3 regions of the Mesobacillus sp. ABV4_180 genome follow, and region 1 is predicted to be linked to each of the others. Evidence: predicted binding sites of a transcription regulator. Region 1 holds the regulator's gene; each other region holds the start of a gene.
What was found. The regulator Rex, encoded in region 1, represses fermentation and respiration genes when NADH is low (regulators of the CRP and FNR family bind a similar motif). The targets are predictions, from matches to a motif close to TTGTGAAATATTTCACAA.

Region 1 (2,269 bases):
AAGATCAGCAGCAAAATATTTTGATAGCTGATTAACCTGTAATAATATCATTATTTTTTCACCTCTATTGCCTTAGAAATAGTGTAACCCATTACTATAGGCACGGCAATATATGCGATTGATCATTGTATTTGTGAACATAGAAACAAAGTTCACACACAAGTTTGTGAAAATAGTGTATCATTTGGATGAGAGGAGCTTGAACATGGCAGAATTTACGCATTTTAATGATGAAGGCAGAGCGAAAATGGTCGATGTCAGCGACAAACCTGAGACGGTCCGCACGGCATTAGCCCATTCAAGCATAACCGTGAATGAGGATATATATGTAAGGATAACTGAAAATAAAATGAAAAAAGGGGATGTACTGGCAGTTGCACAGGTAGCTGGCATTATGGCGGCGAAAAAGACGTCTGAAATCATCCCGATGTGCCACCCGCTTCCATTAACAGGCATTGACCTTTCGTTCGATTGGGAGCAAAATGGAAGTGACTATATTTTAAACATCTCAGCATCTGTAAAAACGAAAGGGAATACAGGTGTAGAAATGGAAGCGTTAACAGCAGCTTCAGCATGTGCGCTGACTGTTTATGATATGTGTAAGGCCGTCGACAAAGGCATGGTGATCGGCAAGACGTATTTAGTCGAAAAAACCGGCGGGAAAAACGGCGATTTTAAGAGAGAAGAGAAGCTGAAGTAGAAATTCGGACAGGGTGGAGGATGGAGAATGACGAACGATGCTATGAAGATTCCGCAGGCAACCGCAAAACGTTTGCCGCTGTATTACCGATTCTTATTGAACTTGCATTCTTCAGGAAAGCAAAGGGTATCATCTGCAGAGTTAAGTGAAGCGGTAAAAGTAGATTCAGCGACAATCAGAAGGGATTTTTCCTACTTTGGGGCATTGGGTAAAAAGGGATACGGCTACAATGTGAATTACCTGCTGACCTTTTTCAGGAAGACATTGGATCAGGATGAACTTACGAAAGTAGCCTTGATCGGTGTCGGTAATCTGGGAACGGCGTTCTTGAATTATAATTTTTCGAAGAACAACAATACGAAAATCGAAATTGCTTTCGATGTCGATCCTGGTAAGGTAGGTACACAAATCGGCGACGTACGGGTCTTCCATATGGATGACCTGGATAAAGTAGTTGTCGAGGAAGGCATTCAGGTTGCGATCCTGACTGTTCCATCAGCTGTAGCGCAGCCGATTACGGACCGATTGGTGCAAGCGAATATTAAGGGGATCCTGAACTTCACGCCTGCCAGGCTGAATGTGCCATCTTCAATCAGAATTCACCATATAGACCTGGCTGTTGAACTGCAATCATTGATTTATTTCCTGAAACATTATCCGACAGACAGTGAAATCGCAGAATAAAAAAAAGCTCCTTCGTGATGAAGGGGCTATTTTTTCTGGATTTGCTTCAATTTGAAATGGAACAGGATCATCCGGATGCCCGAACCAAAGTCGAAAGGGCAAGCGCGACGAGGAGATAGGAGAAAAATCCCCAGCCTGACTCGTTCACATTCTGGATCGCGAAATAGGTGAATAAGGTGCCTAACAAGATGTAGACAATGCCTGAAAATAAAGGCGATTGCTTCATAACTTAAAATCCCCCAATAAAGCTTTGAATTTTCTCTGCTTCTTTTATCATTCTCTCAATGTCTTCCCGGAATACGGATTGAAGCAGGACAACCATTGTATTCATTGTAACGTGGGCGATGATCGGAACGATGATCCGCTTTGTTTTTACATAAAGAAATGCAAAGGTGAAGCCCATCGCTGAGTATAAGATCACGTGCTCCGGCTCAAAATGCGCCAGGGCGAAGATCACGGAGCTGATCAGCGCGGCAAAAAAGAAGTTCATTTTCTTATGAAGGCTGCCGAAGATGATTTTCCGGAAGACGATCTCTTCTAAAATCGGACCGATGATCGAACTGACCAGGATAACTATAGGGAAGTTCTCAATCAGTTTAATGATCTCCTGTGTATTTTCGGAACCCATTTCGATGCCGATCATATTTTCAATACTGCCGGCAATCGATTGGGCGAATAGAGCGAGAAACACACCGGCAATTGCCCAGGCAGCAGAGCTTGCCGGCGTAGCCGCGTCCCGCAAATCAGCCTGAACGGTCTTTTCTTTCCTTAAAATCAACAGCACAATTAGAAGTGTCAGCGAAAAGCTGATCACGAGCCAGTACGGAATCGAGAGGGTTTCCATTTCCTCCAGGCTCTTTCCCATTGCCGCTCCAATGAAGGCGA
Region 2 (2,269 bases), 3.9 Mb from region 1:
CAAGCGGTGTTTTTCCACTGATTCTCTTGCCTACAAAGGTAGCAATCGTTGCTGTTAATAATGCTCCAATCGGTTCACCGGCTTTAATCAGTACGCCAGCTTCGGTGATGGTCAATGCACCAGCCCCAACTGCAGCAGCGATCATCGCTGAGAAGATGACGAGAGCATTAGCCCCAAGCATTAGAGCAACACCAGCACCAACAGCGGGAGCCATCAGGCTTGTGGCAATAGTACCAATCTGAACCAGAGCGTCAATTCCAAAGTTAGCGCCGATATTCTTAATTAAAAGTCCGATACCTAGTGTTACGAAGATCCCTTGTGCGATTCCTGTAGAAGCTTTAAATATTCTTGGCATTACATAATCTTTCATAAGGATGCGCCTTCTTTCTTAGTAGTAGGATTATGCTTGAACAGTTGCTAAAGCTTTTTCTTGATAGCCGATGCTCGCCATGTAGTTCCGCAGTACAGCATTTGAATTCCTGAATTTCCTTTGTTCCTCTTCTGTTAAGCGAAGCTCGACGACCTCTTTAATTCCTTCTCTTGTGATAATTGCCGGAACCCCAGTGCAAAGTTCTGTTTCACCGTACTCTCCATCTAACACGCAAGAGAGGGCAATGATGCGATGGTCATCGTTGAAAATTGATTTAGTGATGAAGGCAATCGCATTTCCGATGCCATAATAAGTTGTTCCTTTTCTTTTCAGTATTTCAAATCCTACTTTTTTGACATCCTCAACGATTTGGTCTAAATCAATGTCACCAAGCTGTTTTTTTCGCTCATCTAAAATTTGCACAAGAGGCTTGCCGCCGACTGAGACATGAGACCATGCAGCGAACTGGGAATCCCCATGCTCACCCATTGTGTACCCGTAAATGCTGCGCGGATCCACATCGAGAATTTCAGATAAATAGGTTTTCAGTCTTGAAGAATCAAGGGAAGTTCCTGTTCCGATGACGCGATTCCTTGGCAAACCTGACAGCTTCCAAACATGATAAGTGATGATGTCCACAGGATTTGAAGCGATAAGGAAGATGCCATTGAAACCGCTCGCCATGATTTGCGGAATCATATCCTCCATGATTTTCGCACCGATTCCCAATGTGTCCAGACGAGTCTGTCCTGGCTTTGGCGGCGGGCCTGCTGTGATGACCACGATGTCCACATCACCCAAGTCCTGATAAGTACCTGCATGGACTTTCGTTCTTGAATTAGTGAAGTCAATGCAATGGGATAAGTCCAATGATTCACCAATTGCTCTTTCCTTATTTATATCAACCATGATCAGCTCGTCGCAGATTCCCTGGTTTAGGATGGAGTAAGCTGCACTAGATCCAACCAATCCTGTTCCGATAATCGCTACTTTTCTAATATGCTGTTGCATGAGGGTCATCTCCTTGAGGTTAGTTGGTTGATCTTTTTATTGTGAAGTATTTCACATGTTTCATTAAAAAAATAAGATCAACCTTTGAAAAATAATTTTGTTTGTGATTCATTTCACATTATTATTGTAAAACGAATATTATCACCTTGCAACCATTGGAAACGCTATCAATATGTATAAAAATTGACCAAAAAATGAAGGGGATGTGTACGAAAACTAAAAATTACGTTATCTCAAACTAATGATACATTCGAAGCCTAAAAAAACTTACGGAGAATACAAGAGTCGACATGTTTAATAGATAGAGGAAGATATACTTGTTAATAGACAAAATGCAGGAAGAGATTGGAAAGGGGCTGAAGCATGAGAAAATCAGGCAGTTTAATGCTGGCAATCGGTTTAGTGATGACAGTGGGACAGCCTGCTGAAGCGACTGATCTTTTAGATATAAGAGATAAGCGATTGGAACTCAAACAAGAAGTTTTAGAAAAAGAAAGCCAAATTGAAACAATGGGCAAGGACGAAAAGAAATACCTTGAAGAGCTTAAGGCATTGGATGATGAAATGGCTGAGGTTAACGAGAAAATACGTAACCTTCACACCGTCCTTAATTCTTCTGAAAAAACTGTTGCAGAAATGAAAAATGAAATCGCCGATCTAAGCGACAAAATTCTACTTCGAGAACAGCTAATTAGCGAAAGGCTGCGGACCATGCAGACCCAGGACGGTTTGGGCATGTATATGGATTTAATTTTCGACTCAAAAAGCCTGTCACAATTATTCGATACAGCTACTGTCATAAGCACGATCATGAAAGCTGACAAGGATTTGCTGGCGAAACAACAAGTTGATCAGCAAACATTGAAGGACCAAGAAAAAGAGTTGCAG
Region 3 (2,269 bases), 4.0 Mb from region 1:
GTAAACGACTTTATGAAGCAGGTCCACTCAAAAGAATCAGAAGCAGCTTAAAGCTTCGGCCACTCATTCGCTTGATGAGTGGCCGTTTTTTTATCTTCGATTATTTCACTGACACGCTGCTGTTTTTCACCAATGCGACAGATGGTTTGTTCTGCGGTACAGATTTTTTATTGTAGGAGTACCAGTAGGCCATGGCGACGAACAGCGTGCCTCCTGTTGCGTTTCCGAGGAACACTGGGACAAAGTTTTCGATGTATTCTAGCCAGGTAAAATGTCCGGCGAAAATCGCGGCTGGGATGACGAACATGTTGGCGACGACGTGCTGGAATCCAATCGCGACAAATGCCATCGTCGGGAACCAGATTCCAAGGATTTTCCCTCCCATGTCCTCCGATCCGTACGATAGCCAGACCGCCAGTGCGACCAGCCAGTTGCAGCCGATTCCTGATAGGAACGCTTGCAAGAATGTCGCCTCAATTTTATGCTCCGCGATGCTGATCGTTTTCTCGAGGAAAACCCCTGATTCCGTCAAGCCTGTTATATGCCCGAACACATACGCGACGAAAATCGCGCCAAGAAAATTGCTGATCGTAATCAGGCTCCAATTTTTTATTACCTGCCATACCGTGAGTTTTCGCGCAATCCCGGCAAGCGGCACGGCCATCATATTCCCTGTCAGCAGCTCCCCTCCCGCAAGCAGCGTCAGGATCAGCCCGATCGGAAATACCGCTGCGCCGATCAAGCTGCTCAAGCCTTCAAGCGGACCGGCAAGCGGAGCCGTCACCCTTATATAAAGCAAAAAGCCTAGTGAAATGAATGCCCCAGCCTGAAAACCGAGAATCAACGTTTGCAGCAGCGGGTAGCCCGCCTTCTTTTGCCCGTTCCCAATGGTAATCTCCATAATTTGTTCAGGTTTGTAATAAGCCATGACTTCAGGACTCCTTTTTTTCAGAGAATGTGAAATTAATCACATATAACTTTACTTAAATTGTACCTCAAGTCTGCTCATCCGCTTGTGAACATTTATTGGCTTTTTTTAAAACGGTTACAAAATTTAGTGCTTCTAGTTTCCAGCTGCATTGCCGCCAAATCAAAACAATAGCCCAATCCTTAAGGACTAGGCTAGTTCCCTTGATTATATTTATTAAATCAGCACACCATGCAATATACCCAACAAGGTGAACACTACCAGATGATCCCCAATCGCAATGAACAATGACCTCCTGCTCATGAGTCCAAACAAGGCATTTTTCACATAAACTAATGTGATAACCAGTCCTAGAAGGAATCCGATAACCAGTCCTTCCAGCAGGTTTTCAGCTCCAGCTGTCTGGATCAGAATTGCGACAATAAATGAATTTACAAAAGCAATGAGTACAGAATATATATACTTGAATGGTCCGTTTGATTGATGCTGTAAAACTTCCTGGTGCTTATTTGACAATAATACAGAATAATAAATTCCTCCGTAAATCATATACAGTACGCCGCCCAAAATGATTGGCAGGAGGTTCAGCTGCTCCAATTCCATTGACATACATACCCTCATTTCCTATTTTGGCTCAATCGCCAATGCGATCGCCTTGATTTTGCTTGTGACATTCAACGAGTTTTCTTCTTTTTCAAAATGAACAAGTTCTATCGGATTCCCCAAATATTTGTATCCGCTGCGCGGCAGCCAGTAGCTGTAAAGCTCTGAATAACACTCAATCAGCAGGCCCCTGTCGCTGTAATCAACAAAGTCATCAAATTCATAAACGACATGCTTGCCGCCTTTAAAATGTGTTAGATTATCTTGCAGTTGGTCCGCTTCCCCTGCTTGCATGTGGAATTCATAACGGCTGTTTTCAGGAGGAGTAATATATGGATTGCTCGTGGGAATCCCGAAAATGAAAGTGGACGAATTAAGCAGACCTCTTGAATTGGACCAGTGGTAAAAATCTTCCCACATCTCGGGAATTCCTTCATGATAAGGTCCAAACCTCTGCCTTTTCACAGTTGTGCACACTGGAAACTCGATGGTTCGTACTTTGGCCAAGTCCAACCACTTAAACTCATTATAGGTGTACAATCCATCACCTTCTTGCTTATTCTTGCTAAAAAGTTTAGATTTCTTGCTATCTTGGTACACCCTAGGAAAGCGCTCCAGGTAGGCACCTTCCCTCCACTTCTTAGGATTCGTTTTGAAGTACTCATTGAATGATTGAGTAAAATAAGACAATGATGTAAAACCGCATACCATCGCGATTTCCGTAATAGCCATCCGTGG

Region 2: the regulator Rex is predicted to act here: its motif matches at 1,421-1,438, upstream of ACXAEA_RS20150 (L-lactate dehydrogenase).
Region 3: the regulator Rex is predicted to act here: its motif matches at 956-973, upstream of ACXAEA_RS20730 (formate/nitrite transporter family protein).

The regions. Positions count from the first base shown of each region.
Region 1 covers NZ_JBSWTJ010000001.1:49,510-51,778, reverse strand. Annotated here, with positions in the region: gene ACXAEA_RS00225 (ABC-F family ATP-binding cassette domain-containing protein) at 1-51, opposite strand, end outside; gene moaC (cyclic pyranopterin monophosphate synthase MoaC) at 206-700, shown strand; gene ACXAEA_RS00215 (redox-sensing transcriptional repressor Rex) at 728-1,384, shown strand; partial or broken gene ACXAEA_RS00210 (YdiK family protein) at 1,411-1,610, opposite strand; gene ACXAEA_RS00205 (lysostaphin resistance A-like protein) at 1,614-2,269, opposite strand, start outside.
Region 2 covers NZ_JBSWTJ010000001.1:3,950,148-3,952,416, reverse strand. Annotated here, with positions in the region: gene ACXAEA_RS20155 (PTS sugar transporter subunit IIC) at 1-370, opposite strand, end outside; gene ACXAEA_RS20150 (L-lactate dehydrogenase) at 401-1,381, opposite strand; gene ACXAEA_RS20145 (murein hydrolase activator EnvC family protein) at 1,745-2,269, shown strand, end outside.
Region 3 covers NZ_JBSWTJ010000001.1:4,075,965-4,078,233, forward strand. Annotated here, with positions in the region: gene ACXAEA_RS20725 (sodium/solute symporter) at 1-51, shown strand, start outside; gene ACXAEA_RS20730 (formate/nitrite transporter family protein) at 101-928, opposite strand; gene ACXAEA_RS20735 (DUF1761 domain-containing protein) at 1,145-1,537, opposite strand; gene ACXAEA_RS20740 (AraC family transcriptional regulator) at 1,553-2,269, opposite strand, start outside.